2 regions of the Actinomadura sp. 6N118 genome follow, and region 2 is predicted to be linked to the other one. Evidence: riboswitches for the same ligand, from Rfam matches in the RefSeq annotation. Region 2 holds a riboswitch; the other holds the start of a gene.

Region 1 (3,407 bases), on a different contig from region 2:
TACGTCAACCTCGGCCAGGACATCGGCACCGAGAGGATCGCCGAGATGGCCGAGAAGATGGGAATCCCGGCGGGCGATATGACCAAGGAGCAGCGGGACGCCCCCTCGTTCCCCCTCGGGATCGTCTCCCTGCACCCGGTCCAGCAGGCGGGGGTCTACGCGACGTTCGCCTCCGAGGGCGTCTACCGGAAGCCGTACACGGTGAAGTCGGTCAGTGACGAGAGCGGCGACGAGAAGGACTTCACCGAGAAGGGCAAGCGGGCGTTCAGCCAGCAGGTCGCCAAGGACGCCACGTACGCGATGAGCAAGGTCGTGCAGAGCGGCACTGGCACGGGCGCCCAACTGTCGGACGGGCGCGACGTGGCGGGTAAGACCGGCACGACGGACGGTGGCCGGGCGATCTGGTTCAACGGGTTCATCCCGCAGATGGCGACGTCGGTGGCGATGTTCCGGAGCGACAACAAGCCGCTGTCGATTCCCGGATATGGCGCGTACGGGGGCCAGTTGCCCGCGCAGATGTGGAACTCGTACATGTCCAAGGCGGTGACCATCAAGAACTTCGAGATCAAGGAGTTCGGTGACCCGTCGTCCTATCCCGGAAGCTACAACGGCACGCCGAGCGGCCGTTCGACCGATACGCCTTCCACCTCGCCGTCGGACAGGCCGTCGCGGCCTCCGCTGACGCCGAACCCGGGCGACGGTTCGAGGCCGCCGAAGCCACCGTCCGGCCGGCCGAGCCCTCCGATCCCGGAGCCGAGCGACCCGGATCCCGGAGATCCCGAGCCGGGTGATCCGGGTGACGGCGGCGGTAATCCACAGCGCCCGAACGCAAGTAGATAACAAGAGCCGATTTGGCTGGGAAAGCCACCAGAACGCCAAGGAAAAGGGAGCCGGACCACGATCCGGCTCCCTTTTTCACGTCACGTCAGGGCTGGACGGGGAACGTCAGGAACAGGCATTGCCGATTCGTTCCGGCGTCCCGGACATAGCGGCGTTAAGTTGCGAGGCGTCGCCCGTTCCGACACTCGCGGCGGCCGTACGGAGCCGGGCCGCTTCGTCGGTGAGCGCCTTCTTCAGCTCTTTCTTCTCGGCCTTTTTACCCAGGCCGTCGATCTTGCCCGCGAGCTGGTCGGTGGCCTGCCTCCACTGGGCCGGATCTGCCGCAGATGCGCCTTTCACCTGGGTGATGTACTGCTGGTAGGCCTGCTTGGTCTCGGTGCAGACCTGACTCGTGTTGTCGCCCCCGCCAACCAGTCCGCACGCCCCCAGGCTCATGACCAGAGCCCCGCCGATCACCAGCCGGGCCGCATGGGTACCCCACGCCCCCCTTGCCGTCTGAGCACCCCATGCCGTCTGGACAGCCCATGCCCCCGTTGCCGCCCAGGCACCCCATGCCCGCGTTGCCGCCTGTGCCCCGTTCCGCATTACACCCTCCACGTGATCCCCGTCGGCCAACTTGATCCCCGCCGGTATCTGCATATACTTCCGCACTAGGTCATGAGTGCCAGCGTCAAGCCCCGGCTTGCTGGCCGGCAACCCTTCGTCCGCGATGGGGTGCCCCGGGTGAGGACCTGGCCGGACGCAGCACCGCGTTCGGCAAGCGCGGACCCCGGTAGCCACCTTGAGGGGTCCCTGGATCCTGAAAGGCCGCACCCATGCACGCCGCCACCCTCACCCACTCCCCCCATGCCACCGTTCCGTCGGCGCGTTCCGCCACGTTCGCCCCGCTCCAGGTCATCGGCACGGGCGCGCTGGTCCCGCTGAACGACGGCGGCACCGTCGGCTACGCCAACCTCGATTACGCCGCGAGCGCCCCGTGTCTGGAGGCGGTGCACGAGGCCGTCACCCGCGCACTGCCTTACTACAGCAGCGTCCACCGCGGTGCCGGGTACGCGTCGCAGGTCACGACCGAGGCGTACGAGAAGGCGCGCGAGACGGTGCGTTCGTTCCTCGGCGCCTGGGAACGCGACGCCGTCGTCTTCACCCGCAACACCACCGACGCGATGAACCTGCTCGCCCACGCCGTCCCGTCGGGCACCACCGTCGTCGTCTTCGAGACAGAGCACCACGCCACCCTGCTGCCGTGGAAGCGCGCCGTGCGGCTTCCAGCGCCCGCCAGCCCGATCGAGGCGATCTCCGCCGCCGACCGGGCGCTGGCCGAGGCCCCGGGCGGGCCGAGGCTGCTGGTCGTCACGGCGGCCTCCAACGTGACCGGCGAGCTGTGGCCGATCGCCGAACTGGCGAACGTGGCGCGGCGGCACGGCGCCCGGATCGCCGTCGACGCCGCCCAGCTCGTCCCCCACCGGCCGCTCGACATGAAGTCCCTTGGTCTCGACTACGTGGCGTTCTCCGGGCACAAGTTGTACGCGCCGTTCGGCGCCGGGGTGCTCGCGGGCCGGGCCGACTGGCTGCGCGCCGCCGAGCCGTACCTCAAGGGCGGCGGCGCGAGTGCCTCGGTCCAGAACGGCGGCGGGACCACGCAGTGGTCGACCAGCCCTGAGCAGCGCCACGAGGCGGGCACCCCCAACGTGCTCGGCGTCATCGCGCTCGCCGCCGCCTGCGAGGCGCTCACGGGCACCGGCTGGGACGTTCTGAAGGCGGACGAGGAGCGGCTCCTGGCCCGTCTCCGGAACGGACTCGCCGCGATCCCCGGTGTGCGCGAACTCACTCTGTGGGGTGACCGTAGCGACAGGGTTGGAATCGTGTCTTTCGTCGTGGACGGCTGGAGCGCGCGCGACGTGGCGCTTACGCTGTCCGGGGATTACGGCATCGGCGTGCGGGACGGGAAGTTCTGCGCTCATCCGTTCGTCCACCACCTCCTGGGCGCCTCTGAGGCGCCGCTGGAGGCCGGAGGCGCTTCGGGTGCGGGCGGATGCGGGAGCGGACAAACCTCAGCGGTACGCGCGAGTTTCGGCATCGGCACGACCGAGGAGCACGTCGACCGGCTGCTGCACGCCCTCGCGCGGATCGCCCGGGAACCGCGCGGCTGACGGCCGACACGCGCGTCGAGGCCTCCCGCCGAAGACCCGGCCACCGGACGGCTTGGCCACAGCCGGGCGGCCCGATGCCGACCGGGGACCCGCCGATAGGACGCTTTGGTCCTGTTCGCCCATGTAGCGTAGTCAGGTCCGTGACTTACCCGCCGGGGTCCGTGCAGGGGACTCGCAGGCGGGCGAGACAGGGGCGGGCGGGATAAGAACAGCGCGGCAGGAAGCGGCAGGAACAGGGGGTGGCGACCGTGGCCGACGTGTGGCGACCCACGTCTGAGCTCGAGCGCCGGTTGCACGAGGCGGTGCGCGCCGGAAACCAGGAGACGTACTTCCAGTTGCTCGCGGAGAGCGAGCTGGTGATCCCCGTACCACCGGATCTGATCGACGACGTGCTCGCCAACGAGACCCAGCCGGCAT
Region 2 (3,407 bases):
ACACCCACAGCACATCCGCCGAGGACTCTGGCGCGGGCCGCCCCGGGCCGCCGGTCACCGCGGCCAACCCGGAGACGAGACCGCCGCCGCCGCGCCGCATGGTCAGCGAGCCGTCGTCGGACAGGGAGAACGACACCGGACCACGGTTGGACGCCACCAGCACTTGGCTCATACCCGAAGGGTCTCAGTTGGTGCCCAGCCACATCAAAGTGACCCAGGTGAAACTCAACGTGACATCGGCGAGTGGCCCCGCCACCGCAGGTAGCGGCCCCGGTTTGGGAGCGGCGAGTCGCCCCGCCGCGGCGGGGCGACTCGCCACACCGCCGCGGCCCAAAACCGGCTTCCTCAGCAATGAGCCATCGCGCTGGCATTGCGTGTTGCGGTGGCCTCGGCATCTCGGGAGGTTTTGCGGGTAGGCGGTGCGAATGAGCAGGGCCGAGACGAAGAAGACGGTGCTCGTCGCTGGGGCGGCAAACCTCATCCTCGCTGTCACCAAGCTGGTGGCGGGGGCGCTCGCCGGTTCGGCCGCGATGTTGGCGGAGGGGGCGCACTCGATCGGCGACACGCTCAATCAGGCGTTCCTGCTGACGTCGTTGCGGCGCAGCGCGCGGCCGCCGGACCGGCGGCATCCGTTCGGGTACGGGAATGAACGCTATTTCTGGTCGCTGCTCGCCGCGTTCGGCATCTTCGTGGCGGGGGCGGGCTATTCGATCTTCGAGGGCATTCTGACGATCATCGGCCGTGGGCACGGTGGCGAGCAGGTCTGGCTGGCGTTCGCGGTGCTGGGGCTGGCGGCCGTTCTGGAGGGCGGCTCCTGGATCCGCGCGTACACGCAGGCACGCCGGGAGGTCCGCGACAGCGACCGTGACCTTGACCTCGTGGAGCACGTGCGGCGGACGCCCGACATCACGTTCAAGGCGGCGCTCTTCGAGGACACGGCGGCGATGATCGGTCTCGCGCTCGCCGCCGCCGGGCTGACGCTCCGGGAGGTCACCGGCTCGTCGTTCTGGGACGGGCTCGCGTCGATCTTGATCGGCCTGCTGCTGGTCGTGGTCGCGTTCACGCTCGGCCGGGACAGCCGGTCGCTGCTCATCGGCCAGGCCGCGGATCCGGCCGACCAGCGCGCGATCCGCGACGAGATCATTTCGGCCCCGGGTGTGAACGGCATCGACGAGCTGCTGACCATGCACTTCGGTCCAGATGATCTCCTGGTGGCGGCCAAGGTCCACTTCTCGGACGACATCAGCGCCGACGAGGCCGAGGACATCGCCGGTGAGATCGACCAGCGTCTCCACGAGCGGCTGCCGATCGTTCGCCACGTCTTCCTCGACCCCACCCAGGAGGACACAAAGCCGCAGGGCTCCGAACAAGCCGCAGGGCGCTGAGCAAGCCGCAGGGCGCTGAGGAAGCCGCAGGGTGCTGAGGAAGGCCTGCCGGGTTGAGTGATCTTGACGGTGCCCGGGTAATGTCTCATCTCGTGAGATCCGGCTGTCTGGCATCCGGTCAGATCAGGTAAAGTCACGCACACAGCTTGAAAACACAACTGAATAACGCTCATCCAGAGGGGTGGAGGGACCGGCCCTGCGAAGCCCCGGCAACCACCTGGCTTGTGTGCGCTCGCGATCCTGCGAGGCCGGCCAGGAAATGGTGCCAACTCCGGCCTGTGACCAAGGCGGCACAGGGAAGATGGGGAGAAAGGCCTCGCTTTCATGGCACTTACGCCTGCCACCAACCTCGGACCCGCTACCGCTCTCGTGTGCCGCGAATGCGGCAACACCAGAGATCTCGGCCCGCACTACGCGTGCGAGGAGTGTTTCGGTCCACTCGAGATCAAGTACGACTTCGACGATGTGACCCGCGCCTCGATCGAGGCGGGCCCCCAGAACATCTGGCGCTACCGCGGGCTGCTGCCTGTTCCGGAGAACGTCGCGGAGACCCCCAACACCGAGCCCGGCCTGACGCGCCTGGTGCGCGCCGACCACCTGGCGGAGTCGCTCGGATTGCAGCGGCTGTGGGTGAAGGACGACAGCGGCAACCCGACCCACTCGTTCAAAGACCGCGTCGTCGCGGTGGCGCTGGCCGCCGCCCGCGAGCTGGGCTTCAAGGTGCTGGCCTGCCCGTCCACCGGCAACCTCGCGAACGCGGTGGCGGCGGCAGCGGCGCGCGCGGGCATCCGCAGTGCGGTCTTCGTGCCGTCCAACCTGGAGTCGCAGAAGATCATCACGACCGCGGTCTACGGCGGGACGTTCGTGACGGTCGACGGCAACTACGACGACGTCAACCGCCTCGCCTCGGAGATCGCGGGCGAGCAGGAAGACTGGGCGTTCGTCAACGTCAACGTGCGGCCGTACTACGCCGAGGGCTCCAAGACCCTGGGCTACGAGATCGCCGAGCAGCTCGGCTGGCGGCTGCCCGACCAGATCGTCATCCCGATCGCGTCCGGCTCGCAGCTCACCAAGATCGACAAGGCGTTCCAGGAGTTCATCAAGCTCGGCCTGGTCGAGGACAAGCCCTACAAGGTGTTCGGCGCGCAGGCCGCCGGCTGTGACCCGGTGTCCGCCGCGTTCAAGGCCGGGCATGACGTCGTACGCCCGGTCAAGCCGGACACCATCGCGAAGTCCCTCGCGATCGGCAACCCCGCCGACGGCCCGTACGTGCTCGACATCGTCCGGCGCACCGGCGGCGCGATCGAGGACGTCACCGACGAGCAGGTCGTCGAGGGCATCCGGCTGCTGGCCCGCACCGAGGGAATCTTCGGCGAGACCGCGGGCGGCGTCACGGTCGGCACCCTCAAGAAGCTGACCGAGAGCGGCGCGCTCGACGCGTCCGCCGAGACCGTGATCATCAACTCCGGCGACGGCCTCAAGACCCTGGACGCGATCGCGCCGGTGGTCGCGCCGACCGCCAACATCGCCCCGTCCCTCGAGGCCTTCCGCGCCGCGGGCATCGCCTGAGGCGAGCGATGACGCCACGGTGGGGCGGGCCTCTGCTCATTCCATCGCGTCCCGGCGCCGCCGCCTTGGGGGCGGCGCCGGGTCCGCAAGCCACCTGAAATACCGATCGAACTGTTGAGGAGTTCCTGAAGATGAGCACGGTCTCTGTGCGGATCCCGACGATCCTGCGGACCTACACCGGCGGTGAGGCGGAGGTGAAGGCCGAGGGCGAGAACCTGCGCGCCGTGGTCGCCGACCTGGACGCCGGCTACGCCGGAATCGCCGCCCGTATCCTCGACGACAACGGTAAGATCCGCCGCTTCGTCAACGTGTACGTGGGCGACGAGGACGTGCGCTTCGCCGACGGCCTGGACACCCCGACCCCCGAGGGCTCCCAGATCTCCATCATCCCCGCCGTGGCCGGCGGCTGACGCTCTTCCTAGAACGTGCTAGGCCGGTACTGGCACCGTGCGG

Evidence for each region. Region 2 has a riboswitch for S-adenosylmethionine ahead of thrC (threonine synthase). Riboswitches for the same ligand answer to the same signal wherever they lie in the genome.
Region 1: linked by a shared signal. The riboswitch ahead of ACH34W_RS50150 (aminotransferase class V-fold PLP-dependent enzyme) and the one ahead of thrC (threonine synthase) in region 2 are both predicted to bind S-adenosylmethionine.

Annotation. Positions count from the first base shown of each region.
Region 1 is NZ_JBIRAZ010000034.1:29,127-32,533, forward strand. Features, by position in the region: gene ACH34W_RS50140 (transglycosylase domain-containing protein) at 1-840, shown strand, start outside; gene ACH34W_RS50145 (hypothetical protein) at 946-1,275, opposite strand; SAM riboswitch class IV at 1,494-1,609, shown strand; gene ACH34W_RS50150 (aminotransferase class V-fold PLP-dependent enzyme) at 1,656-2,990, shown strand; partial or broken gene ACH34W_RS50155 (SseB family protein) at 3,248-3,407, shown strand, end outside.
Region 2 is NZ_JBIRAZ010000040.1:12,770-16,176, reverse strand. Features, by position in the region: gene ACH34W_RS52265 (trehalose-6-phosphate synthase) at 1-172, opposite strand, end outside; gene ACH34W_RS52260 (cation diffusion facilitator family transporter) at 426-1,385, shown strand; SAM riboswitch class I at 1,552-1,693, shown strand; gene thrC (threonine synthase) at 1,710-2,954, shown strand; gene ACH34W_RS52250 (MoaD/ThiS family protein) at 3,086-3,364, shown strand.